One region of the Bacillus sp. FSL K6-0138 genome, then DNA from elsewhere that is predicted to be linked to it. Evidence: predicted binding sites of a transcription regulator. Region 1 holds the regulator's gene; each other region holds the start of a gene.

What was found. Region 1 encodes Rex, which represses fermentation and respiration genes when NADH is low (regulators of the CRP and FNR family bind a similar motif). Its sites were predicted from a motif close to TTGTGAAATATTTCACAA; they were not measured.
Region 2: a site for Rex is predicted at 6,724-6,741, ahead of ric (iron-sulfur cluster repair di-iron protein). Genes of this name have one in related genera too.
Region 3: a site for Rex is predicted at 7,710-7,727, ahead of MHB78_RS12855 (nitrate reductase subunit alpha). Genes of this name have one in related genera too.

The regions. Positions count from the first base shown of each region.
Region 1 is NZ_CP150286.1:753,010-763,897, reverse strand. Features, by position in the region: gene groL (chaperonin GroEL) at 1-707, opposite strand, end outside; gene groES (co-chaperone GroES) at 753-1,037, opposite strand; gene MHB78_RS04160 (CPBP family intramembrane glutamic endopeptidase) at 1,262-1,996, shown strand; gene MHB78_RS04155 (YdiK family protein) at 1,996-2,175, shown strand; gene tatC (twin-arginine translocase subunit TatC) at 2,212-2,976, opposite strand; gene MHB78_RS04145 (twin-arginine translocase TatA/TatE family subunit) at 2,983-3,159, opposite strand; gene MHB78_RS04140 (redox-sensing transcriptional repressor Rex) at 3,181-3,828, opposite strand; gene moaC (cyclic pyranopterin monophosphate synthase MoaC) at 3,825-4,337, opposite strand; gene MHB78_RS04130 (ABC-F family ATP-binding cassette domain-containing protein) at 4,490-6,418, shown strand; gene tsaD (tRNA (adenosine(37)-N6)-threonylcarbamoyltransferase complex transferase subunit TsaD) at 6,653-7,678, opposite strand; gene rimI (ribosomal protein S18-alanine N-acetyltransferase) at 7,668-8,126, opposite strand; gene tsaB (tRNA (adenosine(37)-N6)-threonylcarbamoyltransferase complex dimerization subunit type 1 TsaB) at 8,138-8,830, opposite strand; gene tsaE (tRNA (adenosine(37)-N6)-threonylcarbamoyltransferase complex ATPase subunit type 1 TsaE) at 8,811-9,287, opposite strand; gene thiL (thiamine-phosphate kinase) at 9,295-10,278, opposite strand; tRNA gene MHB78_RS04100 (tRNA-Asp) at 10,430-10,506, opposite strand; tRNA gene MHB78_RS04095 (tRNA-Met) at 10,571-10,647, opposite strand; rRNA gene rrf (5S ribosomal RNA) at 10,672-10,787, opposite strand; rRNA gene MHB78_RS04085 (23S ribosomal RNA) at 10,840-10,888, opposite strand, start outside.
Region 2 is NZ_CP150286.1:2,421,478-2,432,365, forward strand. Features, by position in the region: gene ppsA (phosphoenolpyruvate synthase) at 1-2,551, shown strand, start outside; gene MHB78_RS12775 (hypothetical protein) at 2,933-3,184, opposite strand; gene MHB78_RS12780 (GNAT family N-acetyltransferase) at 3,393-3,899, opposite strand; gene MHB78_RS12785 (YnfE family protein) at 3,925-4,185, opposite strand; gene MHB78_RS12790 (cellulase family glycosylhydrolase) at 4,319-5,803, opposite strand; gene MHB78_RS12795 (DUF1360 domain-containing protein) at 6,266-6,637, opposite strand; gene ric (iron-sulfur cluster repair di-iron protein) at 6,807-7,520, shown strand; gene MHB78_RS12805 (nitric-oxide reductase large subunit) at 7,780-10,134, opposite strand; gene MHB78_RS12810 (Crp/Fnr family transcriptional regulator) at 10,277-10,888, opposite strand, start outside.
Region 3 is NZ_CP150286.1:2,436,151-2,447,038, reverse strand. Features, by position in the region: gene MHB78_RS12880 (IS1182 family transposase) at 1-749, shown strand, start outside; gene MHB78_RS12875 (hypothetical protein) at 781-1,131, opposite strand; gene narI (respiratory nitrate reductase subunit gamma) at 1,256-1,942, opposite strand; gene narJ (nitrate reductase molybdenum cofactor assembly chaperone) at 1,939-2,481, opposite strand; gene narH (nitrate reductase subunit beta) at 2,500-3,969, opposite strand; gene MHB78_RS12855 (nitrate reductase subunit alpha) at 3,959-7,645, opposite strand; gene MHB78_RS12850 (DUF438 domain-containing protein) at 7,835-9,079, opposite strand; gene MHB78_RS12845 (DUF1858 domain-containing protein) at 9,063-9,320, opposite strand; gene MHB78_RS12840 (TIGR04053 family radical SAM/SPASM domain-containing protein) at 9,411-10,514, opposite strand; gene MHB78_RS12835 (Crp/Fnr family transcriptional regulator) at 10,623-10,888, opposite strand, start outside.

The DNA.
Region 1 (10,888 bases):
TCAAGAACCGGAAGGATTTCTTGAATGTTTGTGATTTTTTTGTCAGTGACCAGGATATACGGGTTCTCAAGAACCGCTTCCATCTTATCGGAGTCAGTCACCATGTAAGGAGACGCATATCCGCGGTCGAACTGCATACCTTCAACAACTTCAAGTTCAGTCGTGAATCCTTTGGATTCTTCGATCGTGATGACACCGTCGTTGCCGACGCGTTCCATCGCTTCGGCGATCAGGCTTCCGACTTCTTCGTCAGCAGCAGAGATAGAAGCAACTTGTGCGATAGACTCTTTGCCTTCGATCGGTTTAGAGATTTCTTTCAGGTTTTCTACCGCTACTGCAACAGCCTGCTCGATTCCTTTACGGACGCCCACAGGATTAGCTCCGGCTGTTACGTTTTTAAGGCCTTCGCGGATCATCGCTTGAGCAAGAACAGTCGCCGTTGTCGTACCGTCGCCGGCAACGTCGTTCGTTTTGCTGGCAACTTCAGCAACAAGCTTTGCACCCATGTTTTCGAACGCATCTTCAAGCTCGATTTCTTTCGCGATGGTTACACCGTCGTTTGTGATAAGCGGAGAACCGAATTTTTTCTCAAGAACGACGTTGCGTCCTTTAGGTCCCAATGTTACCTTTACAGCATCAGCCAATGCATCTACACCGCGCAGCATGGAACGGCGGGCTTCTTCGCTAAACTTAATATCTTTTGCCATGTGATTCGAACCTCCTCAGGATTATATAAAGATTTTATTTAAGACTTAGCCGATAACAGCTAAAATGTCGCTTTCACGCAGGATTAAGTAGTCAGTACCTTCATATTTCACTTCAGTACCGGCATATTTTGAGAAGATGATGCGGTCGCCTGTTTTTACTTCTAATGCCACGCGTTCTCCGCTCTCTAATACACGGCCTGAACCGGCAGCAACTACTTTACCCTCTTGGGGTTTTTCTTTTGCGGAGTCAGGAAGTACGATTCCGCTAGCAGTTTTTTCTTCAGACTCAACGAGCTCAATGACAACGCGATCACCTAATGGCTTTAACAATGAAACAACCTCCTCAATATTTTCATATGTAATTTTAGCACTCACACTCATTGAGTGCTAACACAATTCTTATAATAAAGAATCTCCCTGGCAATTTCAAGTGATAAGTCTAAAAATTTTTGCGCTTGCAAGTTTCCGTTTCCCTTTCCCATCCGATAATTTAATAAGAGTGTGTTACAATAAATGTAGTCTGCTTTAGATTCTAGAAAAGGAGTACATACGGCTTGAGAAAACAATACTGGTTTATTATTTTGACATACGTCCTCATGCAATTGTCGTCCATCGTCGGCGTGCCTCTGCTTTACCTGCTCGGCGTAGGAAAAGGACAGACTCCCGTTCAAGCAAAGCTGACGCTGACAAGCGTATGGTCAGTCATTGCCTTTTTGCTCTGTCTCGTCATCGTGCTGCTGATTTTAAGGACAGTGCCGAAAACAACGCTTCGAAACAGGCCGAAAGCATCGATTGGGGCATCGGTAGCCTGGGCGGTCGGCGGCGTTTTTCTCGCGATTTTTGCTCAGTCAATTGCTGCCATGATTGAAATGACGCTATTCGGGGCCAATCCCGAGTCGGAAAATACGCAAATGATCATGAAATTGATTCAGGCATTGCCGCTCATGGTCATCGTCTCTTCTGTGTTCGGCCCCATTCTGGAAGAAATCATTTTCAGAAAGATCATTTTCGGAGCTATATATGAAAAAACGAATTTCTTTATCGCTGCTCTGTTCAGCTCCGTCCTTTTCTCGGTTGTCCACATAGATTTCTCACACTTTTTAATCTATGCGGCAATGGGCTTCACATTCGCTTTTTTGTACGTCAGGACAAACCGGATTATCGTGCCGATCTTTGCCCACGTCGCCATGAATACGTTTGTCGTGATCATGCAGACGTTTCAGGGCCAGATTCAGGACTATTTGGAACGGGTTGAAAAAGTGCAGCTGATTATCGGAGGATTTTTATGATGAGAAGCCCGGTGTTTTGGGGCGTGATGTATTTTTTGACGGGCGTGCTGTTTACGTATCTGGCAGCGACCTCTCCGGGGAATATGTGGTCGTTCTACACCATTCTCCTGATGCTGTTCGCCGCCTATAACATCAGCATTTCCTTCAAAATGTTCGCCCTTTCAAAGCGGAAAAAATAAAGAAAAAGAGCCATTCTCTCAAAAAGAGATGGCCCTTTATTTTAAAAATGCCTGATTGGCTTCCTGAATGACGGCTTTCTGCGCTTTCCTGTAGGAAATTCTCGAAATGATGATGCTGATTTCATACAGGATCAAAAGAGGCGCTGCCACCATAAAATCGGACAACATATCAGGAGGCGTGATGAACGCCGCGATGACGAACAAAAAGAAGTATGCATACTTCCTGATCTTAGCCAACATCATGGGCGTCACCAAACCGAGCCTTGTAATGAACATAATGATCACAGGCATCTGAAACAATAAGCCGAAAGGAAGCGTCAGCTGTATTAAAAACTGAAAATACTCATAAATCCCGATGACTTGATTCACCTTAAGATCATCGGAAAGATTCGTCATAAATTCAACGACAAACGGAAATAAAATAAAATAAGAAAAAGCAATGCCGCCTAAAAAAAGTATGATCGATACAGGAATATAGCTTAGCGTCACTTTGCGTTCTTTTTCATACAGCCCCGGGCTGATAAAAGCCCACAGCTGGTACAAGACAAGCGGCGAGGTCATCACAGCGCCGATAATGACAGCGAACTGCATGTATACCAAGAGCGGATCGGTCAGTTTAAACGCGTTCAGCGTCAGCAGTTTCGCTTCATCGGTCTGCTGCAAATAAAGAATGATCGGCTTAGCCAAAAAGAAGCCCGCCATGACAAAAACGGCAAAAAAGAAGGCAATGAACACGAGCCGTCTTCGCAGTTCAATAATATGTTCCAGAAGCGACATTTCTCTTCCCTTCATCAATGTCATCCCATCCTACTGATCTTCTTTCTTTTTTTCGCTTTCGTCGTCTGCCAGACCTCTTGTTGCGTTTTTAAACTCCCTTAGCGTCTTGCCTGCTGCCTTTCCCAGTTCAGGAAGTTTTTGCGGACCGAAAATCAGAATCGCCAAGATAACGATTAAAATAAAGCTTCCAGGACCGATTGTCGGCATGTAAAAGCCTCCCCCTTTCCGTCATTTTTCTTCTGTCATTGAATAATGCTTCAGAAAATATACCAATGACTGAAGTTCAACCGCTAAATCTATATGATGAATTCGAATGTGTTCCGGCACATTCAAACGGGCCGGCGTAAAATTGAGAATGCCTTTAATACCGAGCGCAACAAGCCTGTCCGTAATAGGTTGGGCGGCCTGGGCCGGGACCGTCAAAATCGCGACGGGAATATCGTTTGTCAAATGCTTTTCAAGGTCATTTAAATCGTAAACGGGAACGCCTCCGACTTCTTTTCCGATTTTGCTTTCATTGATATCGAAAGCCATTGAGATTTTCGTATTGTTGTTTTTAATGAAGTTGTAATGGAGAAAGGCTGTCCCTAAATTTCCTACGCCGATAAGCGTTACGTTTGTCATTTCATCCTGGTCGAGCGTCTTTCTGAAAAAGGACAGCAAATAATTCACATTATAGCCGTAGCCTTTTTTGCCGAGTGCACCGAAATATGAAAAGTCCCTCCGAATCGTGGCAGAATCGACTTTTACGGCATCGCTCAATTCAGCGGATGAAACACGCTGCTTTCCGGATGCATGAAGGTTTTTTAAAAAACGATAGTATAGCGGCAGCCGCTTAGCTGTCGCTTGCGGAATTTTTGAATGATCCAAGTTCATAAACGATCCTCCATGTTTACATCAGCTTTTTCCCTTTTATAGTCACCGCTTTTCCCGCCTGTTTTTTCAGCGAGATAGGTCGGTCCTATCACCATTCCCTTATCCGCAGCCTTGCACATGTCATAGACGGTCAGCGCACATACGGAAACTGACGTTAACGCTTCCATTTCCACACCTGTGCTCCCTTTTGTCTTGACGGTTGACTGAATATGCAGGATGCTGTTCTGGTCTTTTTCTTCCCATCGAAAGGCGATGTCGACTCCCTTCAGAGCGATCGGATGGCACATCGGGATGATGTCGGACGTTTGTTTTGCCGCCATGATTCCTGCCACCTGAGCCACAGCCAGCACATCGCCTTTCCCCATCTCCTGGTTTTTGATTTTTTCATGCACGTCTCTTTTCATAGACACGCTTGAGAAAGCTACAGCAGTTCGCACTGAAGCTTCCTTTTCGCTTATATCAACCATCTTGGCTCTGCCTTGTTCGTTAAAATGCGTAAATTGGTTCATCATTATAAAACTCTCCTTACTAAAGATCATACACTATTTTTTTCAATCTGTCTTTTCCTTTTGGTTAAAATCTTCCAGACTCCGCTTAATTGTTTGCTGACTGCTATCTGATAGGCTACACTAAAAATAGCAAACAAGAGGTGAAATAAATCATGATGATTTTACAAGTCAATCAGCTCTCAAAATCGTTTGGAGCCGATTCCATTTTAACGAATATAAAGCTGGAAGTCAGATCCCGGGACCGGATTGCGATCGTCGGGCGCAACGGAGCCGGAAAATCGACTTTTTTGAAAATTATCGCCGGCAGGCTTTCTTATGAAAAAGGGGACATCATCAAGCCGAAGGATTTAACAATCGGCTACCTTGATCAGCATTCGGGACTCGATTCAAAGCTTTCAATAAAAGAAGAATTGCTGACTGTATTCGATCATCTGAAAGCGATGGAAAAAGAGATGCGCTCAGTCGAAGAGCAGATGGCGCATGCTGCACCCGACAAGCTTGAATCGTTAATGAAAACGTACGACAGACTGCAGCAGGAATTTAAAGATAAGGGCGGCTACCAATATGAAGCCGACGTCAGATCCGTGATCCATGGTCTCGGATTTGCCGGATACGGCGACACCGCGCGCGTCCAGGATTTAAGCGGAGGACAAAAAACGAGGCTCGCTCTCGGAAAAATGCTACTGGCCAAACCTGACCTGCTCATTCTCGATGAACCGACGAACCACCTTGACATCGATACGCTTACCTGGCTTGAGCAATATTTGCAAAACTACAGCGGAGCGATACTCATCGTCTCCCATGACAGGTACTTTCTTGATAAGGTTGTCACCCAGGTGTACGAAATATCCCGCTCCAGGAGCAAAAAATACATCGGAAACTACAGCGATTATCTGAAATTAAAAGCTGAACAGCTTGAAAAAGAAATGAAACTGTATGAAAAGCAGCAGGATGAAATCGCCAAACTCCAGGACTTCGTCGACCGAAACCTGGCGAGGGCTTCAACGACAAAACGCGCACAAAGCAGGCGCAAACAGCTTGAACGGATGGACGTCATGGATAAACCGCTCGGCGACGAAAAATCGGCCTCCTTCCGTTTTGACATTGCCCGGCAAAGCGGAAACGACGTCCTGCGCGTTCAGGATTTGACGGTCAGCTACCAAGATCAGCCTCCGCTCCTCCGCTCGCTCTATTTTCAAATTTCGCGCGGTGAAAGCGTGGCCCTTGTCGGCCCTAACGGAGTAGGCAAATCAACCCTTTTAAAAACGCTGATTCAAAAGCTTAAACCCCTTACAGGCACGATATCAACCGGTTCACACGTCTCGATCGGCTATTACGACCAGGAGCAGGCTGAACTCCATTCGTCCAAGCGCGTGCTTGACGAGCTTTGGGACGACTACCCCGAGATGAATGAGAAAGATATCAGAACATGCCTCGGGAATTTCCTGTTTTCCGGAGACGATGTCTTAAAGCCTGTTCACGCCCTGAGCGGCGGCGAAAAAGCACGGCTCGCGCTCGCGAAGCTGATGCTTCAAAAAGCCAATTTTCTCATTCTTGACGAGCCGACAAACCATCTTGACTTGGACAGCAAAGAAATATTGGAAAATGCTTTGATCGATTATCCGGGAACGATTTTGTTCGTGTCCCATGACCGCTATTTTATCAACCGCATTGCAACAAAAGTATTCGAGCTTTCACCTGAGAAAGTGGAAGAATATTTAGGAGACTACGATTATTATACGGAAAAAAAGGCCCAGCAGCTTGAGCTTAAAGCACTGGAAAAGCAAAATACAGACGAGCAAAGCAAACCTGATGCAGATAAGGCCAAAACAAAGCGGAGCTATGAAGAAGAAAAGGAATGGAAGAGAAAAGAGCGGCAGCGGCAGCGCCGCATAGACGAAATCGAAACGCGCATCACGGCCATCGAAGAAACAATTGAACAAAATGAGGAGCTGCTCTGCGAACCCGACGTCTTTCAAGACCACGAAAAGGTTCAGGAGATCAACTCCGAAAACGAGCGCCTGAATAACGAACTTGAGCACTTATTATCCGAATGGGAAGCACTTTCTACAGAAGAATAAAGATCAAAGCCGCTTCAATCGATGAAGCGGCTTTTTTATCCACAAAACAAACCCTTTGTTTACAAGAAAGAAAGCGATTTACCCACAATATCCACAAAAAACATAATATTTATTCACATTATTAACAAGTAAAAAAACTTCTATATAACAGGTTTTTTAATATTATTAACATGCCTGTGGATATATGTTAACAAGCTGTTAATAACTAAAAAAACCTCACGGTGTGTGAGGTTTTTAGTAAGATGTCAGCTCCAAGCCGGGCTGGCCATTCATATCATATTTTCCCCTGATTCCTTTTTCGAAAGCGACGGTTCCTGCCGCTGCAATCATAGCCGCATTATCTGTGCAAAGCGAAAGCGGCGGAATGAGCAGCTCGATGTCCGGATATGCGGAAAATGTCTCTTCAAGGGCCGTTCTAAGCCCCTTGTTTGCCGCAACTCCTCCGGCAAGCATAACCTGTTTGACTCCGTAAGCCTTGGCAGCCCGCTTCGTTTTCGTTACGAGCACGTCGATGACGCTTTCCTGGAAACTTGCGGACAAGTCCTCCGGCGATATCGTTTCCCCTTTTTGCGAGGCATTGTGAAGCGTGTTGATCACCGCTGATTTAAGGCCGCTGAAGCTGAAGTTATATGAGCCCTCTTCAAGCCAGGCCCGCGGCAATGGTACGTTGGCTTCGCCTTTTTGCGCGAGCTTATCAATATGAGGCCCTCCCGGATAAGGCAGTCCCATCGTTCTGGCTACTTTATCGTATGCTTCTCCTGCCGCATCATCGAGCGTTTCGCCGATCACTTCAAATGAACCGTGTTCCTTCATATACACAAGCTCCGTGTGCCCGCCTGAGACGACTAAAGCAAGCGCCGGAAAGCGAAGCTCTTGGACAAGCCGGTTGGCATAAATATGGCCTGCAATATGGTGAACGCCGACAAGCGGAATCTTGCGGGCAAAACTCAGTGCTTTCGCTGCGTTTACGCCGATCAGCAATGCGCCGACAAGCCCGGGGCCTTCAGTTACCGCAATTGCATCAATATCGTCAAAAGACATGCCTGACTGTGAAAAAGCTTCCTCAAGCACGATCGTCATCTGCTCTACGTGGTGTCTTGACGCAATTTCCGGAACGACCCCTCCAAAACGTTTGTGGCTTTCAATTTGCGACGCTACAACGTTTGTTATAATGTCTTTACCGTTTTTTACGATGGCGGCAGCGGTTTCATCACAGCTTGTCTCAATTCCCAATACATACAAATCTTTTTTATGATTCATTCAGTCTCACCCACATTAATAAAGCATCTTCTCCGTTATCAGTATAATAATTTTTGCGAATTCCCCCCGGCTGAAAACCGAGTTTTCGATATAAGCTTTGGGCGATATGGTTCGACACCCTCACCTCTAAAGAAAGCTGAGCTGCTTTTTTCATCAGGCACAGTTTCATGGCGGCTTTTAAAAGCTCTTCTCCGTAACGGCGCCCGCGATATTCAGGCAAAACGGCAATGTTCGTAATCTGCGCATCATCCAGCACAATCCAGATCCCGCAGTATCCGATGATTTGCTCTTCTACTTCGAGGACGAGATAATGAGCATACATATTGTGATGGAGCTCATGATAGAACGATTCTTTTTTCCAAGGGGACGAAAAAGAGCGTTTTTCGATTTCATACACTTGATCGACATCATTTGATTTCATGTCACGTATGACCATTTGAGTATTCATGGCTCCACCCGCTATTTTTGTTTTTCCAGCCATTTGGCTTCCGCTTCTGCCAAACGGACATAGTTTGGCACAAGGCCGTGCGTTGGCTCCGGCTCTTTCCGCTCCCCGATCAAGGCCAATTCGGAAGGGCGGGGGAGGTGAAGGGAAGCGCCTCCGATCACCGCCTGCTTACCGAGCATCTTTTCGATCATATCTTTATGAATATCTGTATCATTTCCTAAAAACAGCACTTGCTGCTCAATGTCTTTCAGCTTTTTCAGCCAATCTTCAAGCAGAATATTTTGATCGCCTTCCAGGGTCTCCAGCCTGTTATTGTCGTCATAGCGGTACAATCCTGTATAAACCTGTCCACGCCTTGCATCAAACAACGGACAGATGACGCCCGAGAAAAAACGGCCGTTGGCGGCTAACACTTCCAGGCTCGAAACTGATGCCGCGGGAATGTTCAACGACCAGGCCAGCGTTTTGGCTATCGTGACGCCGATGCGCACTCCGGTATAAGATCCAGGCCCTTTCGCAACTGCGATTTTGCTCAGATCAGAAGGCTCCAGGCCGCACTCCTGAAGCAATTCATCAATCGCAGGCATCGCCCGGACGGAATGATTTTTTTTCAGGTGTGATATGTGCTCGGCAATTACCTTTCCGTCCCGGACTAACGCAACGCCAAGCGTCAGGTTAGATGTATCAATTGCTAGTGTCGTCATGTTCGCTTATCTCCCTGCAAAGTTTTTCGTACCGATTGCCTTTTGGCGTCAAAGTGAGCTTCCGCTCATCTCCGCCGAGTCTTTTGATGACAACCTCGAGGCGTTCTTCGGGAAGCTGCTCTTCGATCAAATGGGCCCATTCGACAAGGCAGACCCCTTCCCCTTCAAAATATTCATCCAAACCGAGGTCTTCTGTTTCATCTTCCATTCTGTAAACGTCCATATGAAACAGCGGAAGAGCACCTTCCCGGTATTCCTTTATGATCGTAAAGGTCGGACTGTTGACAACCCGCTGAATCCCGAGGCCTTCAGCAAAGCCTTTTGTAAAAGTCGTTTTTCCGGCTCCGAGATCGCCCTCCAATGTAATGACATCCCCTGGCTGAACAAAGCGCGCCGTAAGCTTAGCGATGCTCTTTGTCTCTTCGGGTTCCGTCGTTTTCCATTCCAATGTTTTCAACTTTATGTCACCTGTCTTGTCTAAAATGATTATAGCCTTTTTTCTCAAGGAGAATGCGGTCTTGCCCTCGATAATAGAACACGTTTGCCTCCCCGGATCTGCTGACTGCGCCGATTTTGTAAACGGGCACTCCACAGCTTGTGCATTCCCGGTCAAATCGCTCCCATTGATCGCTTGAAATCGTACCGACAAGCTCAAAATCCTCGCCGCCGAACAAGACCCACTCTTCCCATTCTGAACGCAGCTTATGTAAATCCGAAGATCTTGGTATCAAATCTTGATAGATGTCTATGGAAACACGGCTTGCTTCAGCAATTTCATTCAATTCGCTCGCAAGTCCGTCACTGATATCGTTAAGCGCAACGCTTTGATAACGGGAACAGATCAAACCGGCTTTGACACGTGGCACAGGTCTTTTGTGCCGCTCAATAAAATGCTCAATGAGACGCTCATCCTCTGCAGATAGTTCTCCCAATAAAAATGACAGCCCTGCTGCTGATGAACCAAGTTCTCCTGTCACAAAGACGATATCTCCCGGTCTGGCATGGCTTCGCAAACACGCTTTTCCTTTTTCGACTTCACCGATCACCGTAACCGTAATGACCATTTGTCCATGAGTCGATACCGTATCACCGCCGATTACATCCATTTGGTATAGTTTCGCCAGTTTGTTCATTTCTTCATACATCGCCTCAATATCGGCTTCGCGCCAGCCTGACGGAACAGCGATGGACACAAGGTAAAACTTTGGGATTCCCCCCATTGCTGCAATATCGCTAATATTGACAGCCAACGCTTTATACCCGATATCAGCAGGCGTTGAATGTGACGAAAGAAAATGAACACCGTCTACCATCGTATCGACACAAACGATTTCCTGGTATCCCTTTTTTGATTCGTAAACAGCGGCATCGTCTCCAATACCGATTTCGATTTCCCTGTGAAAAAGAGAGCGCGGCGTGATCCTTTGTATCAGCTCAAATTCATCCATAAGATAACATGCTCCTTTAGTGCTTAAAGCGGCAATAAAAAACACTAACAATAGTTTATCGAATTATCACCAATAAAGAAAGCTTGGCAGAACCAAGCTGAAAAAAAGCATAAAAAAAAACGAAAACATTATGATTTCGTTTGTGTACAAATGGCGGTCCGGACGGGACTCGAACCCGCGACCTCCTGCGTGACAGGCAGGCATTCTAACCAACTGAACTACCGGACCATTTAATATGTATGAGATATTTTGGTTGCACCCTTCGGGCACTCCTCATTTAATGAGTAATTTTTGGTTGCGGGGGCAGGATTTGAACCTGCGACCTTCGGGTTATGAGCCCGACGAGCTACCGAACTGCTCCACCCCGCGATGAAGGATATGTTAAAAATAACAGCTTGGCGGCGTCCTACTCTCACAGGGGGAAACCCCCAACTACCATCGGCGCTGAAGAGCTTAACTTCCGTGTTCGGCATGGGAACGGGTGTGACCTCTTCGCCATCGCCACCAAACTGTTATTGAGAGGTGTTCTCTCAAAACTAGATAACGATATGACATTCATGTTTGGTTAAGTCCTCGATCGATTAGTATCTGTCAGCTCCATGTGTCGCCA
Region 2 (10,888 bases), 1.7 Mb from region 1:
AAAGGGGTTACATTTAGGGGAATTATCAAAAATTCAAGGAATACAAGTGCCAGAAGGATTTTGTGTCACAACAGCAGGATATCAAAAAGCAATCAAACAAAATGAAACGTTCCAAACGTTGTTGGATCAACTGACCAAGCTAAAAGTGGAAGATCGGGATCAAATTGGTGAAATCAGCAGGAAGATTCGAAAAACCATTATGGAAGTAGAAATTCCTTCCGATGTTGTGAAAACAGTTGTTCACTATCTCTCCCAGTTTGGCGATGAACATGCTTATGCCGTGCGTTCTAGTGCGACTGCTGAAGATTTGCCGCATGCCTCTTTTGCCGGTCAACAAGACACCTATTTAAATGTCATCGGCAAAAAAGCAATTTTGCAGCACATCAGCAAATGTTGGGCATCCCTATTTACGGACCGCGCGGTCATCTACCGTATGCAAAATGGATTTGACCACAGTCAAGTTTATATATCCGTTATCATCCAAAAGATGATTTTCCCGCAGGCTTCAGGGATTTTATTTACCGCTGATCCCGTTACTTCCAACCGAAAGCTGCTATCCATCGATGCCGGTTTTGGACTTGGAGAAGCGCTGGTCTCCGGCTTGGTATCTGCCGATTGTTATAAAGTACAGAAAGGGGAAATCGTCGAGAAGAGGATCGCAACCAAAAAATTGGCGGTCTATGGACGAAAAGAAGGCGGAACGGAGACAAAGCAGATCGATCCCGATCAGCAAAAGACGCAAACACTTACTGACCGGCAAATTTTACAACTGGCACGCATCGGAAGACAAATCGAATCTTATTTCGGCCAGCCGCAAGATATCGAATGGTGTTTGGCCGATGATACATTTTATATTGTCCAGAGCCGGCCGATCACAACTTTATACCCGATCCCTGAAGCGGATGATCAGGAAAATCACGTTTATGTATCTGTTGGTCACCAACAAATGATGACAGCCCCCATGAAACCATTGGGATTGTCTTTTTGGCTATTAACGACTTCAGCAAACATGCGCATAGCTGGCGGAAGGTTGTTTGTTGATGTTGCACCTCTGCTGGCTTCACCTGCCAGCAGAGAAACTATATTAAAACTTGGACAATCCGATCCGCTCATAAAAGACGCACTCGTGACCGTGCTAGAGCGAGGAGATTTTATAAAAAAGTTACCAAATGATGAAAAAGAAATGGGCCCCGGTAAAAACACAAAAAGTATGCCGCCTGCGGATTATCAAACATTAAAAGACTACGATCCGACAATCGTTTCTGATTTGATTAAACGCAGTCAAACATCGATAGAAGAGTTAAAACAAAAAATCCAAACAAAATCAGGAACGGATCTGTTTGATTTTATTCTGGAAGATATCCAGCAATTAAAGAAGAGTTTATCTGATCCACAAAGCTTTGGTGTAATTATGACAGCCATGAATGCTTCATCATGGATCAACGAAAAAATGAACGAGTGGTTAGGTGAAAAAAACGCAGCAGATGCGCTTTCTCAATCTGTACCAAACAATATTACTTCAGAAATGGGCTTGGCGCTACTCAATGTCGCAGATGTGATTCGTCCTTTTCCAGAGGTAATTGATTACTTACAACATGTAAAAGATGATAACTTTTTGGATGAATTGGCTAAGTTGGACGGCGGACGCGAAACCCGAGACGCGATCTATGATTATCTCAGCAAATACGGAATGCGTTGTCCCGGAGAAATCGATATTACGAAAACCCGATGGAGCGAAAAACCAATTACACTTGTCCCGCTGATTCTGGGTAACATCAAAAACTTTGAACCTAATGAAAGCCATCGGAAATTTGAACAAGGGCGGCGTGCGGCTTTGCAAAAAGAACAAGAAATAGTAGAGCGATTGAAGCAATTGCCGGATGGTGAGCAAAAAGCCAAAGAAACTAAACGAATGATCGGCCTCATCAGGAATTTCATAGGCTATCGGGAATATCCAAAATACGGCATGATTCATCGCTACTTCGTTTATAAGCAGGCTTTACTGAAAGAAGCCGAAAAACTCGAACAAGCGGACGTTATTCTCGAAAAAGAAGATATATACTATCTCACTTTTGAAGAACTTCACGAAGCCGTACGCACAAATACAGTAGATTACCAGATCATCAGCAAACGTAAAGACGAGTACAAATTATACGAAAAACTAACTCCACCGCGCGTTATCACGTCTGATGGCGAAATCATTGCAGGTGAGTACAAACGAGAGAATCTCCCGGACGAAGCTATTGCAGGTCTTCCTGTTTCTTCCGGAGTGATAGAGGGACGAGCGCGTGTCATCTTAAACATGGAAGATGCTGACCTGGAAGATGGGGATATTTTGGTCACCGCCTTTACGGATCCCAGCTGGACACCATTGTTTGTATCCATCAAAGGCCTGGTCACCGAAGTCGGCGGCCTGATGACCCATGGAGCAGTTATCGCACGTGAATACGGCTTGCCAGCCGTTGTCGGAGTAGAGAATGCTACCAAACTGATAAAAGATGGACAACGAATTCGCGTGCATGGAACCGAAGGCTATATCGAAATATTATAATGGCTGTCTATTGCACATAAAAGCCTTATTAACAAAATCAACAAATATCACTCATAAAAAGAACTCTCCGGATTCGGAGAGTTCTTACATTTTTATCCGCATGTTTGCGCGTGGTGTCAGCTGCACTGGTATTACAGCGGCTGGAGAAGAAAACGAGAACACCAAAACGATTAGTAAGATGGGTAACACATGAGAAAACGGCGCAATTGTCAACAAAACAGAACAGTAAGATCAATTTGACCTCTCTTTTCAAATCTCATTCTAGTTTACATAATATATATTCTCGGAAGTTAAACTTGTAAGAGAAATTCCGTCTCGAAATATTAAGTATACTAGAAAATTGAGACGGAATTTCAAAATTTAGAATGAATTACGATTTAATTACTTATATACGTAGCAAGTTCCATCAATAACTGTTACACATGTATATGTTCTAGAATAAGATTTGCCGTTACTGTCTCTAAAGAAAACAGTTACAGTGCCGTTGCCGTTCCACTGGAATTGATATGCATCTGGATATTTGTCCCGAATCGGAGTTAAATCCGGTGCTGCACTTGCAGGTAATCCGGATACTAACAAAGCCCCGGCAACTGCCAAAGCTCCCACTGCTTTTTTGAATTTGCTTTTAAACATAACACACATCCCCTTTTCGTTTTTTACCTATTAAATGCTTGTCCATTTAATAGACACCTTGATATTACCACTGCGAGGATGAAAAATTTGTCATATTGTGTAGGATTGAGAAAAAATTCAAAAATTAAACATATTTTTACATTTAATTAATAAACGATCTGTTTATGAGTTCTTCATCTTGCAATCGGTGAAAAGCCAATTTGATATTTTATTTTCCCGCCGCATACACAACAATTTCTTTCCCCCATTTACGTATATGTTTTTCCGGCGTCATGCCGATCCGTTCGGCAACTTTTCTGGAAGCCAGATTGTTAACGTCGATTAAAGACACGAGTTTTTGAACGTTCATGTTTTTAAATCCGTACCGTTTACATGCTGCGGCGGCTTCAGTTGCGTAGCCGTTTCCCCAGACGCGCCTTGCAAACGAATAGCCGAGTTCCATTTCGCGGACGCCTTCGACTTCCTGCGGAACGATGCCGCATTGTCCCAAAAATTCGCCCGTTTCTTTATGCTCGACGATCCAAAGCCCTGTGCCGTGTTTTGCGTAATTGTTTAGCATCTTAGCGATCCATTCGATCGTTTGCTTTTCATCTTTTGTCGACGGATAGTATTCCATTGCGATTGGATCAGAAAAAATCTCCAGCAAATTGCAAACGTCTTTTTTTGTCATGTTTCGCAATGTGAGCCTCTCAGTCGTTAAAACGATGTCTTTCATCGGTTTTCCTCTCCTTAGAAGTTGCTTATGACGGAGAAATCAGTTCATTATAAACCGTTTCCAATTCTTCTAATGAAATATCCCCGTATGTGCACTTGATCACCGCATCGGCGAATTCGTCGTAGTCGTCATCTGTAGAAAAGCCTTGCTGCAGCTTTTTCGCGTAAGCGTCGATTTGTTCCTTTTGTTTTCGAACGTCTTTTTCCTTACCCGGATAATCCGGTCCGTTGATCAAGCTGCTGTTTTCTTTGACCAGCAGCATGTACTGTTTTAACGTTTCATTCATTTTCCTGGTCACCCGTCCTTTCTATTCTAATGTTCCTGTTTTGCTCCGCCCGTATCCCCTTTTACAAAAATCTTCCTCTATCATACCACATGCCGGACTGAAAAAACGGACACCATATCGGTGTCCGTTAGACTTATTTAGGCTCTGTTCCCCAAATCAGCTTGCCGTTTTCATACAATGTGATTTTTTTAGTATTTTTAAAAGTGGTTGTTGAGTTTGTAAAGGAATAATCGCCGTTTTGTGCGTAATTGCTCCAGCCGTCATTGTGAAGGCGGATCTGGATTTCCCCGGTACTTGCTCCCGGTGAGAGCGTTCCGTTTTTAAAACCGAGTTCAAGATACGTATCTGCGCCCTTTACGGATTTCGCTAATTTCACGAATTTGTGAGAAATGTTGCTGCAGCCGATTTGAGCGTAGTCGCAGTCGAAATTTTGTCCTTTGCCGTTCGCTTTATACCAGTAGCGGACCGTCACTTTCTTTAAATCAACCGTTTTTTTGCTGTTGTTTTTAATGTTGAGCTGCGGGCGGATTTGGTTGCCGTTCACATTCCCGTCCCCCGCTCTGTATTGTACAGCGACGCTGTTTCCCTGTTTGCCGCTGTTTTGATCAGAGTTTCCTTTGTCTTTTGAATCAGAGTTATCTTTGTCCTTTGAGCCGGAATCAGGGCTGTCTTGTGAGCCGGAGTTATCTTGAGAGCTCCGGATATTCTCCCTTACGAATTTTCCTGAGGCAGATAAGTCAGACAGCTTCCACCCTCCTGTTTTAGACGCTCCAGGATTTAAAGCGGCGGATGATTCCTGTTTGTCGGAAAGGCTCCAGTTGACCCAGCTGATTTTCTTGCTGTTTAGATATGTCAGCCATTCCCGAGACTGGTCAAGGTATACTCCTCCGTTTCCGGAAGCGTCGCTTGTCCCCCATTCGGTAACGAAAATCGGAGCGCCTTTGCTCAGTGCATAATTCGCTTTATCTCTTAAAGATTGGCCGTGTGTTCCTGCGTAAAAGTGAAGCGAATACATGACATTGGCGTCTTTCAATTGATTATCTGCTGCATCGTTGACATCCTGGCTCCACGTTCCTGTTCCGACGATGATGATGTTATCCGGATCGTTTTTGCAGATCACTGAAATCACTTCTTCCGCATACGGCTTGATATCGCGGTTCCAGTTTACATCACCGTTCGGTTCGTTGGCGATTTCATAAATGACGTTCGGCGTATTTCCGTAAAGGCTCGACATTTCTTTGAAAAACTCTTTAGCCTTTGCTTTATTTTGATTCGGGTTGCCGTCGCTTAAAATATGCCAGTCGATGATGACATAGATGCCGAGTTCTTTTGCCGCTTCAACAGCTTCTTTGACTTTGTTTTTAACGGACGGATTATCGATGTAGCCGCCCTCACCCGTGTACATGGCTGCACGGAAGACATTGATGCCCCAGTCATCTCTTAGCCATTTTAAGCTCGATTTATTGACATAATCACCGTACCACTGCAAACCGTGCGAGCTGATCCCTTTCAATTGGACCGCTTTTCCGCTTTGATTGACGAGCTGAGTACCTTTAATCTTAAGCTGGCCGTTTGCGGCAACCGGCGTTTTGGAAGCGGCTGCTGCCGCTGGCGCCATTGCTCCGCTGAAAACGAGCGCTATTATCGCAAAACATGCAATAATTGAACGTTTGACATGTTGCATTCTTTTCCCTCCAAAATGAAAATTTTAAAAGTATGCCGTTTTACGGGTGCTTCTCCCTCCTTTTCACGTTTATGGCACGATCCTGATTCTAAAAATCTTTTCGTTAATCGTCCATCAACCATATTGCTTGTTTTTAAGGTCTTGAAAATCTATCAATTTCCTCTTTTCGTATTGATGAGGAGGGCAGAATGCTATTTTAATGTAACGTTCAACACGAAACGAACAGGACTTCCCACATTTATTTTCTATATATTCTTAATTTTATGAATACAGTTCAGGATACTTCATTGAATGAAAAAACGATTTTTAGGAATAAAGCTCCAAAAAATCGCCATGTTTTTCACCTATATTTTGTGACGCTTTAAAGACAAAAAATAAAATCAACCTGCTACAACGTTATTTCTTTACGTCAGCTAAAAATCCGATGAGCTTCGTTCCGATTCCGACAAATGTTTCAAGGATCGCCTGTGCGCCCGCTATCGACAAAATAAAAATGACCGGGGTGCTCGCTTTCGGAATGAGCAGATAGCCGAGACCGATGATAATTGCGCACCAAATCCCTGCGCACCAATAGCAATTCAGCAAATAGCCGACGTTTGATTTGGGTACTTTTTTCACGTCGACATGGCCTTTTTCATCGATGATTTTCTTGTTCTTCATAAACGGCTTTCGGATAAACTCTGTGATTTTGTCAAAGACAATCAAATGGGTTAACCGATAGCTGGCGAGAATCAGCATCACATACGTAAGCCACGATATATCCTCCATCCTGAGCCTCCAATTATACGAAAGTGTCTATGTTTAGGTATTCCCGATTCTTCTTGACTTATTGCGCTTTATGCGATTTTTTCGGAATGTGATGTAGATCACGAATTTCTCTTTGTAATCGCGATACATTTAACCTGGAACATCATTATAAGCATCAGGAGGTTTTATAATGGATACAATCTTTGATCAAACAACGAAAACCGGTGATATTGTTGCGCGTTTTCCAAGAGCCAGCCGGCTGTTAAAGGAATATCGAATTGATTTTTGCTGCGGCGGGAACCGTCCGATCGCAGAAGCCATTAAAGAACAAAATTTAAACGCTGAAGAAGTATTATCAAAAATCAATGCACTATACCAGGAGACGAAAGAGTTAAATGAAAAAGAAACAAATTGGAACGAAGCCTCCTATTCCCGGTTGATTGATTATGTGGTTCAGACCCACCATGCTTATTTGTTTGAAGTGCTTCCTGAACTGTCAGGCTTTGTCACAAAGGTATACCGCGTCCACGGCACCCATCATCCGGAGCTGGCCAAAGTTCACCAATTGTTTCATCAGCTCAAGGCTGAATTGGAGCACCATTTGATTCAGGAGGAAGAACAGATCTTTCCGAAAATCAAATCTTACGAAGAAACAAAGTCAGAAGCGCACTTAGCTGAAGCAGTAAAGGCGATCGATGTGCTTGAACAAGAGCATGAGGCCTGCGGAAATATTTTGAAAGAGCTCAGAAAAGCAACCAATGACTATTCCCTTCCTGAAGGGGCCTGCACGACATATACACTGACTTACTTAAAACTCGATGAATTGGAAACAGACATTTTTCAGCACATTCATTTAGAAAATAATATTTTGTTCCCTCGTTTAGAGGCCGAAGCAAAGCAATAGAAAAGAAAAGTCTATTATGGGGGAAGCACTTGCTCTGTCACATTCTGTTTTCCCCTAAATCTTGTAGTAGCGAAGCCCATGCAGCTGTTTTACATCTGCAAAGCTTCGCTCTATTATTTTGTCTGGCTTTTTTTTAATCTTCTCCTTATGTTCCTCTTGAGACAAATTCTTTTTGATCATCGTATTGAAACTTACACTTTGGATCATTTAGAAAAAACAAAAGCTGCCGAGAAAATCTCGACAGCTTGATCAAGGTTTTTTAATCCTCTGACGCAATGTCTTTTACAGGCAATGCTTCTCCTTCCCGATGCGTCGGCTTGCGGAGATGGAACAATGCCTTGATGCTGAAAATCAGAAGCAGCACAATACCGATCAAAAAGACGGTATCTGGAACAGCACGCCATGTAAGCAGCGTCTGAACTGCGTCCTGCTGCAAAAACCCGGGCGCCCTTGAGCTCCAATATCCTTCTTCAAATGCTTTTTTCAATTGAAGAAAGCCGACCGGAAGCAAGCTGATAAAGACCATTCCGAACAAGCCGATGTTCAGTGTCCAGCATGCGATTTTCAGCCATTTATCATTCCATGCACGAGGTTTGACGATATTGCGCAATGTGTACAGCCAAACGGCAATAGCGAACATACCGTATACTCCCATCATCGCCCCGTGTCCGTGGGCAGGCGTTAAAAACTGGCCGTGTTCAAAATAGCTTACGGCAGGAAGGTTGATTAAAAAGCCCAATACGCCTGCACCGACCAGATTCCATATGGCCGTAGAAATTAAAAACCAGAATGTTGCTTTATAAGGGAAATGATGCCCCCCATCCCTCATCATCTTGTATTGTTCATAAGCTTCCAGGACGAGCAGTGTAAGCGGAATAACCTCTAAGCAGGAGAAAACCGAACCGAGCCCGATCCATATTTCTGATGAGCCGTTGTAATAATAATGGTGTCCGATTCCGATTACACCGCTTCCCAACAGCAATATCAGCTGAAAGTAAAGCGCTCTGACGGTTGACTTTTTCGTCACCAAATTCATCTGTACCAGCAAAAAGCCGATGACAACGACGGCAAACACTTCAAAGATCCCTTCCACCCATAAGTGGATGATCCACCAACGCCAAAAATCGGACATCGTGATGCTTGTACCGGGGTTGAACATAAAGGCGGCGCCGTAAAACAGAGGTATGGCGATTGATGAATAAAACAGCAAATGAATCAAACCGCCTTTATCCGTCTCTTTTTTAAGGCCGCGCTTAATGCCCCTGAAGACGATAAACAGCCAAATCAGCATGCCCAGTGCGAGTATGATCTGCCAGAATCGGCCCAGTTCAATATATTCCATTCCTTGATGGCCGAATAAAAACCAATTGTTCCCCAAATAGCCTTTCGCACCGAGCCATTCTCCGACGATCGAGCCGCCGACAAGAAAGATCAGCGCCCAGAACAAAATATCGACGAGTAAACCTTGTCTTTTCGGCTCCCTGCCGCCGACAAGCGGAGCCGCAAAAATTCCCATGCCAAGCCATGAGGTCGCAATCCAAAAGATTGCAAGCTGCAAGTGGTACCCTTTGGCGATGCTAAATGGAAGCAGATTTCTGATCCAATCGATGCCAAAGAAGCTGTCAGGCTCGATATAATAGTGGGCAAGCAATGCCCCCAGCATGGCCTGAACAAAGAACAGCAGGGAAACAACGGCAAAATACTTCCCTGTTTTGACTTGCGATAAAGTGAGCGGCTGCTTCTCCAAATCAAAGGCCGGGAATTTCCCTTCTTGATAAGCCTCCTTCATTCCAAGCTTGTAGCGGTAAAACACAAATAAGATGATGCCGACAAATAAAATAAGAATCGTAACGCTGGCGCCGCTCCACCACACCGCGGCAAATGACATCGTATTGCCGGCTTCTTCATCATACGGCCAGTTGTTTGTATAGGTGATGTCATCCCCGGGCCTCAATGTGCTGGACAGCCAGGCCGTCCAAAAGATAAAATCAGAAACCTGTTTGATCTGATCCCCGCCCGAAATCCAAGCTCTGTTGCGGTCAGGCATATGGCTTTCCTTGATCAAACCAGACTCAAGCCCCCAGCCATCGCCTTTTGTAAATACTTTGCGGTAATGAGTGCGCACTTTTTCGAGTCCGTAGACTTGGGCCTGAGTCAGCTGTAATGTGTCGGAATCTTTGTTATAGCGGTTTTTTCTCATTTTACTGATCACTTTACTGCGGATCACAGACTGCTTTTCATCGGAAAGCTTTTCAAAGCGTTTTCCATATTGCTCCTGCGCTTTAAAGTCCTGCATCCCTTTTGTATAAATGTTCAGGGCTTCTGCCGTATAATCGGGCCCCATGTAAGATCCGTGGCCCAAAATGGTCCCGTAATCCATGAGCGCATATTTTTGAAAGACGGCCTGTCCACCCTTGATCGACGATTTTGTCATCAGCACCTCGCCGTTTGGAGCGGACACTTCAAGCGGTCTTGGCGCAAGCCCCTTGAAGATCCAATATCCTCCCAATAACAACACCGAAAAACTTGCAATCAGCGTAAAAACGAGAACCGATTTCAAAAATCCGTTTTTTGCCGGCTTCTTGTTTGGCACCGTCTCCCTTTGAACTTCCATCTGATTCACTCCTTTCTTATTTGCATGTCCTAAGATACTGGATATGCATCACACCGGTTGTGAACCAGATCACTTAAATGATGGCAGATTTGTGAATTAAAAAAACAGGCTTTCCATTGAAAAAGGAGAGCCTGTTTTTTATTTATTCACAGCCGTTCAGCCATTCCTGATCATGTATCATAATGCCGCTTCTGTCGGAGGAAAGCAGTTTTTTCTTTTTCATTTCATTAAGGGTCCTGTTAATTGTTTCCCTTGATGTTCCGACCATATTCGCAAAGTCCTGATTGGTAATCGGCAGATTAATATAAATGCCTTCTCCTTTTTTGACCCCGTGTTCATCTCCCAGCTTCTTTAAAGCGTGAGTCAGGCGGTGCTGGACGTCTTTTGAAATAAATCCTTGAATGCGTTCCTGCAGATCAAGGATTTTTTTTCCCATGATTTGCATGACTTTCATTGTCATCTCCGGGTATTTCATGAGCAGTTCATTAAAATCGTCAATGCGGATGACGATCAATTCGGTTTCTTGGACTGCTTCAGCCGTTGCCGGATATGGGGAGCGGTCAAAAAAACCGACGTGCGGAAACATATCTCCGCTTTGTAAAAGCGAAATCACTTGTTCATTGCCTTCTTCATCAATCTTATAGGTTTTCACAAGTCCTGATTTGACGAAAAAAACGGCTTCCCGCTCTTCCCCTTCCATAAACACAAACACTCGCGGCTGATATTTCCGCTTTATCGCAATCTGTTCGATTTG
Region 3 (10,888 bases), 1.7 Mb from region 1:
ATACAGCTTGTGATCGGAACGGATTTGTGCTGGGAACGGTTGTTGAGCCTGCCAATATCCATGACAGCCAAGTGTTCGCGTCGCTGTTTCAACAAGTAAAAGAGCGCGTTGCCAAGCCTCATACGGTCGCAGTTGATGCCGGATACAAAACACCGGTTATCGCAAAATTTCTTCATGAAGAAAACGTTCGCCCTGTTATGCCTTACACGCGTCCGCAAACCAAAAAAGGATTCATGAGAAAACACGAGTATGTTTACGATGAATTTTATGATGTCTATATCTGCCCGCAAGACCATATTCTCTCCTATCGCACAACCAATCGGCAAGGTTATCGAGAGTATGCTTCAGATCCAAAACGATGTAAACCATGTCCATTACTACATACATGTACAGAAAGTAGAGATCATCGAAAGATGATTCACAGACATATCTGGCAGGATCATTTAGACGAAGCTGATCATCTTCGGCATACGGAAGAGAATAAACAAATCTATGCCAAACGTAAAGAGACGATCGAACGAGTTTTTGCCGATTTAAAACATAAGCATGGCCTGCGCTGGACAACCCTACGGGGAAAGAAAAAATTGTCCATGCAGGCGATGCTTGTTTTCGCTGCCATGAATCTGAAAAAGCTGGCGAATTGGACCTGGAAAGGTCCTAACCGCCAGCCTTCTGATCGAAATAATAGAATAAAATGGACAAAAACAGGTCGGATTTTAAAAATCCGACCTGTTTTGTCAACGGTCTGAGGCGCCACTGTAAATGGCGCCTTTTTTCTTTTTAAAATTGGCAGCTGAATGAAGTGATTTCATTCAAATCGATGCCGAAATAGACCCAGCGGAATTGACGCGGCCTCCACCTGTATCCCGCGATGGAGCGGCGGCCGACAAACACAGGATAGAACCAGAAGCGGCTTCCGTTTCTTAAGCGGATGACTGTATAACGGTACAAGCATCTTCTAATTCCGCCGGGATCAACGGCGAAAGCAGAGACCCCGGTTTCCGCGGGAAACTGGCTTGGAGGAGGGGGCAAAAACTGCTGCTGAGTCTGTCCTCCCGCACCCGGAGGCGGGCCTGGAGGAAATTGCTGGCGGTACGGATCATATATATCGAAATCATAATATGGGTACAATCAAAAACGCTCCTTTCTGTTTGTTTTTTTATCATATGATGCGACCGGAAAATGGGAGCTTGCCTATCAAGGATTTTAAGAAGAGAAAAAAATCCCTAAAGCCGAAACGGCTTTAGGGAGAATGTCAAATGCTTTTGCGCGGGGCGCGTTTTCGATAGACGACATAGCTTCTTGTCAAATATTTGAGCGGCATGCTGAACACGTGGACAAGCCGGGTGAACGGCCAGACGATGAAAACGGCGTAGCCCACGACGATGTGAATTTTAAACCAGAGCGGCACGCTTTCCATGAGCGAGGCATCCGGTTTGAACAAGAAGATACTCCGGAACCACGGTCCGATCGTTGTACGGTAGTCAAAGCCTTTTGAATCGATGTTTAAAAACGTTGACGCAAGTCCCGTCGCCATCATAAACAATAAAGTGACAAGGGTGATCAGGTCGCCGGCAGAGCTCGTTTTCCGGATCCGTTTATCAGCCGTTCTCCGGTAAGCAAGAATGATGAGTCCCGACAGTGCGGCAATGCCGGCAGGCAGGCCAAAGCCGATGGCGATTTTATGGTACATATGCTCTGATACGCCGATCGCCTCGTAAAGGCTTTCCGGTATTAAAATCCCCATCACGTGTCCGCCGATGACAAAAAAGATTCCCCAATGAAACAAACTGCTTCCTACCGCCAGTTTTTTCTTTTCGAGCATTTCGCTCGATTTGGCTGTCCAGCCAAACTGGTCATGTTGATAGCGGTATATATGCCCCCCGATAAAAACCGTCAGAACGATGTAGGGGAGAATGACCCAAAGTATTTGTTCGATCATGACTCTACAGTCCTTTCAACGCCGATTTCCGCCAATGCGATCAATAAACCGTCCAAAAGCGGAGCATAGATGCTCTCGTTTTCGAGAAGCTGCGATTTCAGCTCTTCCAGGTTTGATACATATTTTTGAAAGACGTCCTTGGCCTTATGAAGCTCGGCAACGGCAGCAAATTCAAGCATGAGCGGGAGGTAGTCCGGAAGTTCCTTGTCCGTCGGCTGAAACCCGGATTGCTGATACAGATCTTTCAGCTGCAATAGCTCGATTCCGCGCTCACGCTGTTCACCGGAGTTGAAATAGGTGACATAAAGGTTCGTTTTTTTGCCGAAATCAAATGTGTATACATACGTTTCAATCAATTCCTCCGGAGAATAAGCTTCCGCTTCTTTTAAAAATGCGAGCAGCCGCTCCCGCAGGTGCTCAGGCTGAATGTCGCTGATGAGGCTTTGCCAATCAGAGCGTTCCAGTCTCCATTCTTCATCAGGATAAGAGAGAAGATAGGAGAGGGCGGCGAAAACGGCCTGTTTATCTGTTGCATCCATTTTTGCTTCACTCCCGTTTTATATGTTTTGGCAGGAGCCGGGGCCTCCGGCAAATGACAATCCGCAGCTTCCTTGTTCCATATATAGGTCTGCCACTTCTTCGCGATGTGAGGTCGGAATGACGAAGCGGTCGTCGTACTTCGCGATCGCTAGCAGACGGTACATTTCTTCAATCTGCTGTTCTGTCAAGCCAGTAGATGCAATCAGGTCAGAATTCATCGGTTTATTTGTCTGGGTTGACCTCATGTACATGCGCATGACCGACATTTTCTTTAATGTAGTTCTGATATGGGACGTATCTCCGGCCGTCAGCAAATTCGCCAAGTATTCAATCGGAATTCTCATTTGATCGATGGCAGGGAAAATATCTTCCGCCGATTGGGCCGTTCCTTTTCCTTCAAACATGTTCATGATCGGGCTGAGCGGCGGAATGTACCATACCATTGGCAATGTCCGGTATTCCGGATGCAAAGGCAGCGCGATCTTCCAATCGATAATCATTTTGTAGATCGGCGATTTTTGTGCTGCTTCAATCCATTCCGCCGGAATGCCTTGGGCTTTCGCTTCTTCTGCGACAGCGGGATCATTCGGATCAAGGAAAACGTCCAGCTGTGAATGATACAAGTCTTTTTCATTTTCGGCTGATGCGGCTTCCTGGACTTTGTCGGCGTCATAGAGCATAACGCCGAGGTAGCGGATTCTGCCGACACAAGTCTCGGAACAGATCGTCGGCAGTCCGGCTTCTAAGCGGGGGAAGCATAGTGTGCATTTTTCCGCCTTGTTCGTCTGCCAATTAAAATACACTTTTTTATAAGGACATGATGATACACAATGTCTCCATGAACGGCATGCATTCTGATCGACGAGGACGATCCCGTCTTCTTCGCGTTTGTACATCGCGCCTGAAGGGCAGGAAGAGACGCATGCCGGATTGATGCAGTGTTCGCAGATTCTCGGAAGATACATCATAAAGACATCTTCAAATTCAGTTTTAATCGATTGTTCCATGTTTTGAACATTCGGGTCTTCAAGTCCTGTGATATGTCCGCCGGCGAGGTCATCTTCCCAGTTCGGGCCCCATTCGAGGTTCATGAAGTCTCCCGTAATGGAAGACTTCGGCCTTGCGACAGGCTGATGCTTTTTCTCCGGACTGTTTGTCAGCGTTTCATAATCATAGTTCCAAGGCTCATAGTAATCGTCGATCGTCGGCTGATACGGGTTGTAAAATAAATTCATCAGCCTTGTTGCTTTTGCGCCCGATTTCAGCTGGAGCTTTCCTTTTTTAAGCTCCCAGCCGCCTTTATATTTATCTTGATTCTCCCATTGTTTCGGGTAGCCGATGCCCGGCTTTGTTTCGACATTGTTGAAATACATATATTCTGCACCGGAACGGTTTGTCCATGTGTTTTTGCACGTAACGCTGCATGTGTGGCAGCCGATGCATTTATCCAGGTTCATGACCATTCCGATTTGCGCTTTAATCTTCAAGCCAATCGACCTCCTTCAATTTTCTGATCACGACATTGAGGTCGCGCTGATTTCCTGTTGGCCCGTAGTAGTTGAAGCCGTAGCTGAGCTGTCCGTAGCCGCCGATCATTTGCGTCGGTTTGACGTGGATGCGGGTCGGGCTGTTATGGGTGCCGCCGCGGTTGTTCGTCAGCTTTGTACCAGGTACGTTGATATGTCTGTCCTGGGCATGGTGCATAAACGCCATTCCTTTCGGGATGCGGTGCGAGACGACAGCGCGGGCGACGACGACTCCGTTTCTGTTGAAGCATTCGATCCAATCGTTATCTTGAATATCGGTTTCAGCTGCATCGTCCTTATTCATCCAAACCGTCGGACCGCCCCTGAAAAGGGTGAGCATCGGCAGGGAGTCAAAATACATGCTGTGAACCGACCATTTATTGTGCGGCGTTAAATAGTTCAAAACGATTTCTTTGCCTTCTTGCGCCGGGCGCTTGTTCAAGAACGGGCGATGGATGAGGATCGGTTTAAACGTCGCCATGTTTTCGCCGAATTCTGTAATCATTTCGTGATCGAGATAAAAAGACTGTCTGCCGGTCACTGTTCTCCACGGGATCAGCTTTTCAACATTTGTCGTAAATGGAGAATAGCGGCGTCCGCCTTTTTCAGACCCGCTGAAAGCAGGGGAGGTGATAACGGTTTTCGGCTGAGCCGTTATTTGCTCAAAAGTAAAATGTTCTTCTTCCCGCTCCTCAGCTAAATCTTTCAATTCGAGATTCGTAATTTTTTCAAGCGATTCCCACGCTTTTACGGCTACCTTTCCGTTTGAAGTAGACGAAAGGGTCAAAACGGCTTCAGCGGCCTGTTTCGCATCATTGATAATCGGACAGCCTTTTGCCACGGTGTCTTCGGTTACTACTCCGAGTATTTTTTTCAGGGAGTTGTATTCCTCTTCGACTGACCAGTTCATTCCTTTTGTACCGAAAGGCTGTTTGACGACATTTGGCCCGAGCGCCGTCATTTTATTGAATATCTGTTTGTAATCGCGTTCGACGACATGAATTTGCGGCATCGTTTTTCCTGGAACAGCCGCGCATTCCCCTTTGCTCCAGTCTTTGATTTTCCCCAATGGCTGAGCCATTTCCTGAGGAGTGTCGTGAAGGAGGGGAGAAGCGACTGCTTCTTTCACCGGATTCATGTCGACTTCCTCGGCTAATTCGGAGACCGCTTTGGCCAATGCTTTAAAGATATCCCAGTCGGATTTTGCTTCCCAAGGAGCCGAAATCGCCGGATTAAACGGATGAATGAACGGATGCATATCCGTGCTGCTGAGATCGTGCTTTTCATACCATGTGGCCGCAGGCAGCACGATGTCAGAGTACAGGGCGGTGCCGGCCATTCTGAAGTCGAGATTGATCAACAGGTCGAGCTTGCCTTCAGGCGCTTCGTCCCGCCAGGTGATTTCATCCGGCCGGATGCTGTCATGATCCTCATTCATTAACCCGTTCGTCGTGCCGAGCAAATGCTTCAGAAAATATTCGTGGCCTTTGCCGGAGCTTGAAATTAGGTTCGCTCTCCAAACGAAAAGGTTTCTCGGAAAATTCTTTTCATTGTCAGGGTCTTCAATCGCAAATTTGAGCTTTTTATCCTCAAGCTGTTTGGCGATATAGGCTCCGACTTCTTTAGCGTTTTCGGCACCTGATTGCGCAGCTTCCTCGTATAAATCAATGCCGTTTTTTTCGAATGTCGGATACGACGGGAGCCATCCGAGCCTTGCCGCCAGCACGTTATAATCGGCATGGTGCTTATAGCGTGACGATTTGACGATCGGGGAGGCGAGGCCTGTGACCGGCTCATCTTCGTAGCGCCACTGGTCAGTGGCAAAATAGAAGAATGAAGTGCCGTTTTGCAGCTTTGCAGGGCCGCCCCAGTCTTTTGCCATGGCAATCGTCTGCCATCCTTCGGCCGGGCGGAGCTTTTCCTGGCCGACATAGTGGGCCCATCCGCCGCCGTTGACGCCTTGCGCGCCCACAAGGAGCACGAGATTCAATACCGCTCTGTAAATGGTGTCAGAGTTGAACCAGTGGTTAATACCGGCGCCGACGATAATCATTGAGCGGCCGTCTGTATCGATGGCGTTTTGCGCGAATTCTCTTGCGATTTTGACCACCTGGCTGCGATCGACGCCTGTGATCTGTTCCTGCCAGGCCGGTGTGAACGGTTCTGGATCATCAAACGACTCGGCAGCCTGCCCGCCGATCCCGCGGTTGACGCCGTAGTTTGCGAGCGTCAGGTCAAACACGGTGGAGACAAAGACTTCCTCGCCGTTCACATTCATTTTTTTGATCGGAAGGGGTCTTTCAAGCACTCGGTTCCCATCATGGGAGAAATAAGGAATTTTGACCGTGCCGATCATATCTTCTTTTCCGAGCATGGAAAGCCGCGGAGAAATCTGCTTTTCCGTATCTTCATCAATCATGCGCAAATTCCATTTTCCTTTGCCGTCCCAGCGTGAGCCCATCGTTCCTTGAGGTATGGCGAAATCGTCTGTTTCTTCATCCCAGACGGCCGGTTTCCACTCGTCATGTTCAGTTATGCGGCCAATGTCTTTCGCATGGAGAAAACGGCTAGCCGTAAATTGTCCGCCTTCTTTTTTCAACGTCACCAAAAACGGAAAATCCGTATATTGTTTCGCATAGTCAATAAAGCGCTTCGTCTCATTGTTGACGTAAAACTCCTGCAGGATGACGTGTCCCATTGCCATTGCAAGCGCTCCGTCGGTTCCTTGTCTAACGCTCAGCCAGTCGTCGGCAAACTTTGTCGATTCCGCATAATCGGGGCTGATGGAAATCACCTTCGCACCTTTGTATCGGGCTTCGGCCAAAAAGTGTGCATCAGGGGTTCTCGTAAGCGGGACATTTGACCCCCAAGTCATAATGTAGCCGGAATTGTACCAATCGCTGCTTTCCGGCACATCCGTCTGATCTCCCCAAATTTGCGGGGATGCGGGAGGGAGGTCGGCATACCAGTCATAGAAACTGAGCATCGGACCGCCGATCAGCGACATAAAACGGGAGCCGGCTGCATGGCTGAGCATAGACATAGCCGGAATCGGCGAGAAGCCGACATTGCGGTCAGGTCCGTATTTCATGACGGTATAAAGGAGGGAAGCCGAGATCAATTTGAGCACTTCTCCCCATTCAGCCCGGACAAATCCGCCTTTTCCCCGCGCCTGTTTATAGGCTTTTGCTTTTTCGGGATTTTCGACGATCGATTTCCATGCGTCTAAAGGATTGTTGTGCTTGCTTAGAGCTTCCCGCCACATGTTGATAAGCACGCCTCTGACATACGGGTATTTCACGCGGAGCGGGCTGTAAATGTACCAGGAAAAGCTGGCTCCCCGCGGACAGCCGCGCGGTTCAAAGTCAGGCATATCAGGACCTGTTGAAGGATAGTCAAGGCGCTGGCCCTCCCAGGTGACGATCCCGTTTTTCACGTAAATATTCCAGCTGCACGACCCTGTACAATTGACCCCGTGGGTCGAACGTACTACTTTGTCGTGCTGCCATCTTCTTCTGTATACATCTTCCCAGTCCCGGTCTTCATAAGAAGTCTGGCTGTGTTTATTGGAATGATGCTCGATCGGAGAGAAAAAGTTTAATCTCCTGAGAATTGGGCTCGTTTTCTTTTTCTTCATTGCGGTTTCACTCCTCTTGAGTCAGTGGTGCTACTTCCACTATATACGGAGGAAGAACGGCACCTTGTTAACTTTGTCACAAGGTTGATGCATTTCACAAAGTTGTCACAAAAAATAAGAGAAAGGAAGAGGGGAGGAGGGAACCCGAAAAAAAGCCCGCTTTCTTTTAATATAGAAAGCGGACCGATCTTACTCTTCAGAGCTTAATATTCTTTTTTCCCCTGAAATGTCTTGAATCGGGGCGATGTTTTGGGTGAATTCCAGTGTGCCGACGTACTTGCCGTTTTCGTCACGGACGGCAAAGTAGCGGATGTAAACGTATTTGTCTTTGAATTTGATCCAAAAATCTTCTGCATCTTTTTTGCCCGATTTAAAATCGTCGAGAAGTTTGTTGACGATGTGGACGCTTGCCGGCGGATGGCAGTTTTGCACGGTTCGGCCGATCACGGCTTTTGTCCTGGCGAAAATCCGTTCTTTGCCGTGGGAAAAATAACGGACAACATCATGTTCGTCGATAAACGTCAAATCAACGGGGAGATGGTTCAGCATTTGTTCAAGCTGTTTAACGGATAAGATGCCGGTGGGGAGGCGGACGTATCCGTCACCGGCTTTTTCATTTGCTGTATTGAGCTGATGGCGTTCAGGTTTCCACTCGGCTTCAGGCTCTGTCAGACAGTAGCCGATGTCGCCGCTTTCGGCCGCTATTTTCAGCCATTCGTCTTCAGTCAATGTCCGAAGCGCCATCGGCAGCAGAATGTTCTCTTCCTTATAGATCATCTCTGTGCCTTCCTTTATGATAAAGCCGAGCTCGCGGATGATGTCGTCTTTTTTGTCAGACGTGTAGTTTTCCAATAGCGCTTTCGTTTCTTTAATGCTTTTGCGGATGAAGTCATCAATCGCCCACATCACTTTGCTTGGGCCTGTGATGCCGTACCTTTCAAGGTAGGGGAAGAGCAGATTTTCCTTTTTGCTGTAATGCTTGTCAACGTCGGCCAGCAGATTTAAATCGCTGATCAGCTTCAAAATGTTTTCTCCGCTGTCTTCTTTTTCGAATCGTTCCAAATGAAGCTGGATTTTAAAATTCAGCAGGAGGTCGATTTCTTTGTTTTCCTTTATAAATGTATGAACCGGGTGGCCCGGCATCTTGTCAGCCTCCGGCTTATGAATGTGTTCGATCGATCCTTTAAAAACGTCCGCATGAACGGAACACAGCTTTTGGATCTCTTCAGGCGCGATGCCTTCTTCTTTCATTAACGCCTGTTCCAGATGGGCGATCTCCTCCGGATCGACCGAGCCGAAAGCTTGCTGAAATCGTTTTTTTACTTCATCATAGGGTGTTCCTTTATGAAGGGCGATGATGATGTCTTTCAGCTGCTGCATTCTTTCATTTGATAAGTCTTGCTGAATTTCTCTGTTGTTAATGATTTCGCTCATTGTTCGTCTCCTCTCCAAAAACAGGTTCAAAACCGTGTTCCCTTAATGCATCCAAGACGTGCGCCAAGTCGATTTGTTTCAGCCGGGCACCCTTTGGGATCGTCATGATGCGGCCGGCAGTTTCAAGCATTCCAGGCTTTGAGATGTGATCAAAACCGATGTCTTTCATCAAGTTTTTCAGCTCAGGATGCAATGTGCAAAGGTCGTAGACCGAAGCGTTTAAATTCAATGTCTTGTTCAACAGGAATCACATCCTTTGAAATTGATGATCATTCTCATATATAACGATAATACAAGTGCACCAAAGTCTTTGTGATCCAGGTCACATTTTCTAGCGCAATGCCTTCGGAATATAGATGCAGCTCGGGTCGCTTTCCAAATAATCGCCGGTCAATGCATAGGCGCGTGAACGTGATCCGCCGCAGACATGCCGGAATTCGCAGATTCCGCATTTGCCTTTATATCCGTCGGGGTTTCGCAACTCTTTGAAAACGGGCGACTCCCGGTAAATCTCTGACAGCGGCTGTTTTCGGACGTTTCCGGCTTTTACGGGCAATAGGCCGCTTGGATATACATCGCCTATATGGGAGATAAACAAAAAGCCGTTTCCGTCATTGACGCCTTTAGGCGCACGCCCTAATCCGCCGATCGCGTCAATTTTGCCTTTTTCAAGCGCATCCTCATAGCGGATCTGAAGATCGGGGTCTTTGGCCTCCCGCATTTTTTGCTGGATGACAACCCGTCTGTAGGGCTGGGCTGCCGTTGTTTTAATATCAAACGGTGCTTCCTTTGCCAAACGGCTGAGCCAAAGAAACACTTTTTCATGTTGTACGGCTGAAATCATGTCATCCCGATGGGCACGTCCGGTCGGAACGAGGAAAAACACGCTCCACAGCACACAATTCAGTTGTTCAATCAGCTTTGCCATTTCCTCCAAATAATCGATGTTATACGTTGAAATGACGGTATTGATCTGCAGCGGAAGATTGAATTCATGAATGTATCGAATCGCTTTCATCGTTAAATCAAAAGAACCGTCTGTTCCTCTAAAATGATCATGGATCTTGCGGTTGGGTCCGTCTAAGCTGAACGCCCAGCGGGATAAGCCGATATCTTTGGCGGTTTTGATGGCTTCCTTCGTCACATTTGGCGTCGCGCTCGGCGTCATGGAAATGCGGACGCCTTTTTGGACGGCGTATTGAATGATGTCAAAGACGTCCTCCCGCATGAGCGGATCACCGCCGGTCAGCACTAAAATAGGATTGTTCATCAAGTAGATTTCATCGATTAACGCTTTTCCTTCTTCAAGCGAGAGCTCCCTCGGGTCGCGATAGTGTTGCGCCGAAGCCCGGCAATGGAGGCATTTCAGCTCACAGGCTCTTGTCAGCTCCCAAATTACGATAAACGGAGCCTCATGAAAATTGCACTGTATCATCTGTCATCTGTCCTTTCCTTCACATTCGAGTCCATCGTATCGGAAAAAGAGAAGCAGAAATGTTAAGTAGATCACATCTAAAAGGGGAGAGAAGGGGAGAAGCCCTTCTCAATTGGCATCTTCCGGGGCGGAACGGAGGTAGCGCAAAAATAATTGATAGGAAAAGTATAAATTTTGCTGGAGAAGTTTGAGAAAGTTCATTTGCAGTTGGTGATTGTACGTCATCATTTTTTTGAATATCGTAAAAGGAATTTCAAGCACAGCGGTGTCAGCGGCAGTTTTAACAGAAATAAACGGAGACAAAAAAGGTTCTCCCTTTTGATCAATGGGAAATACATCGCCTTTTTCCCACTCGGCGATGATGCGGGATTCCT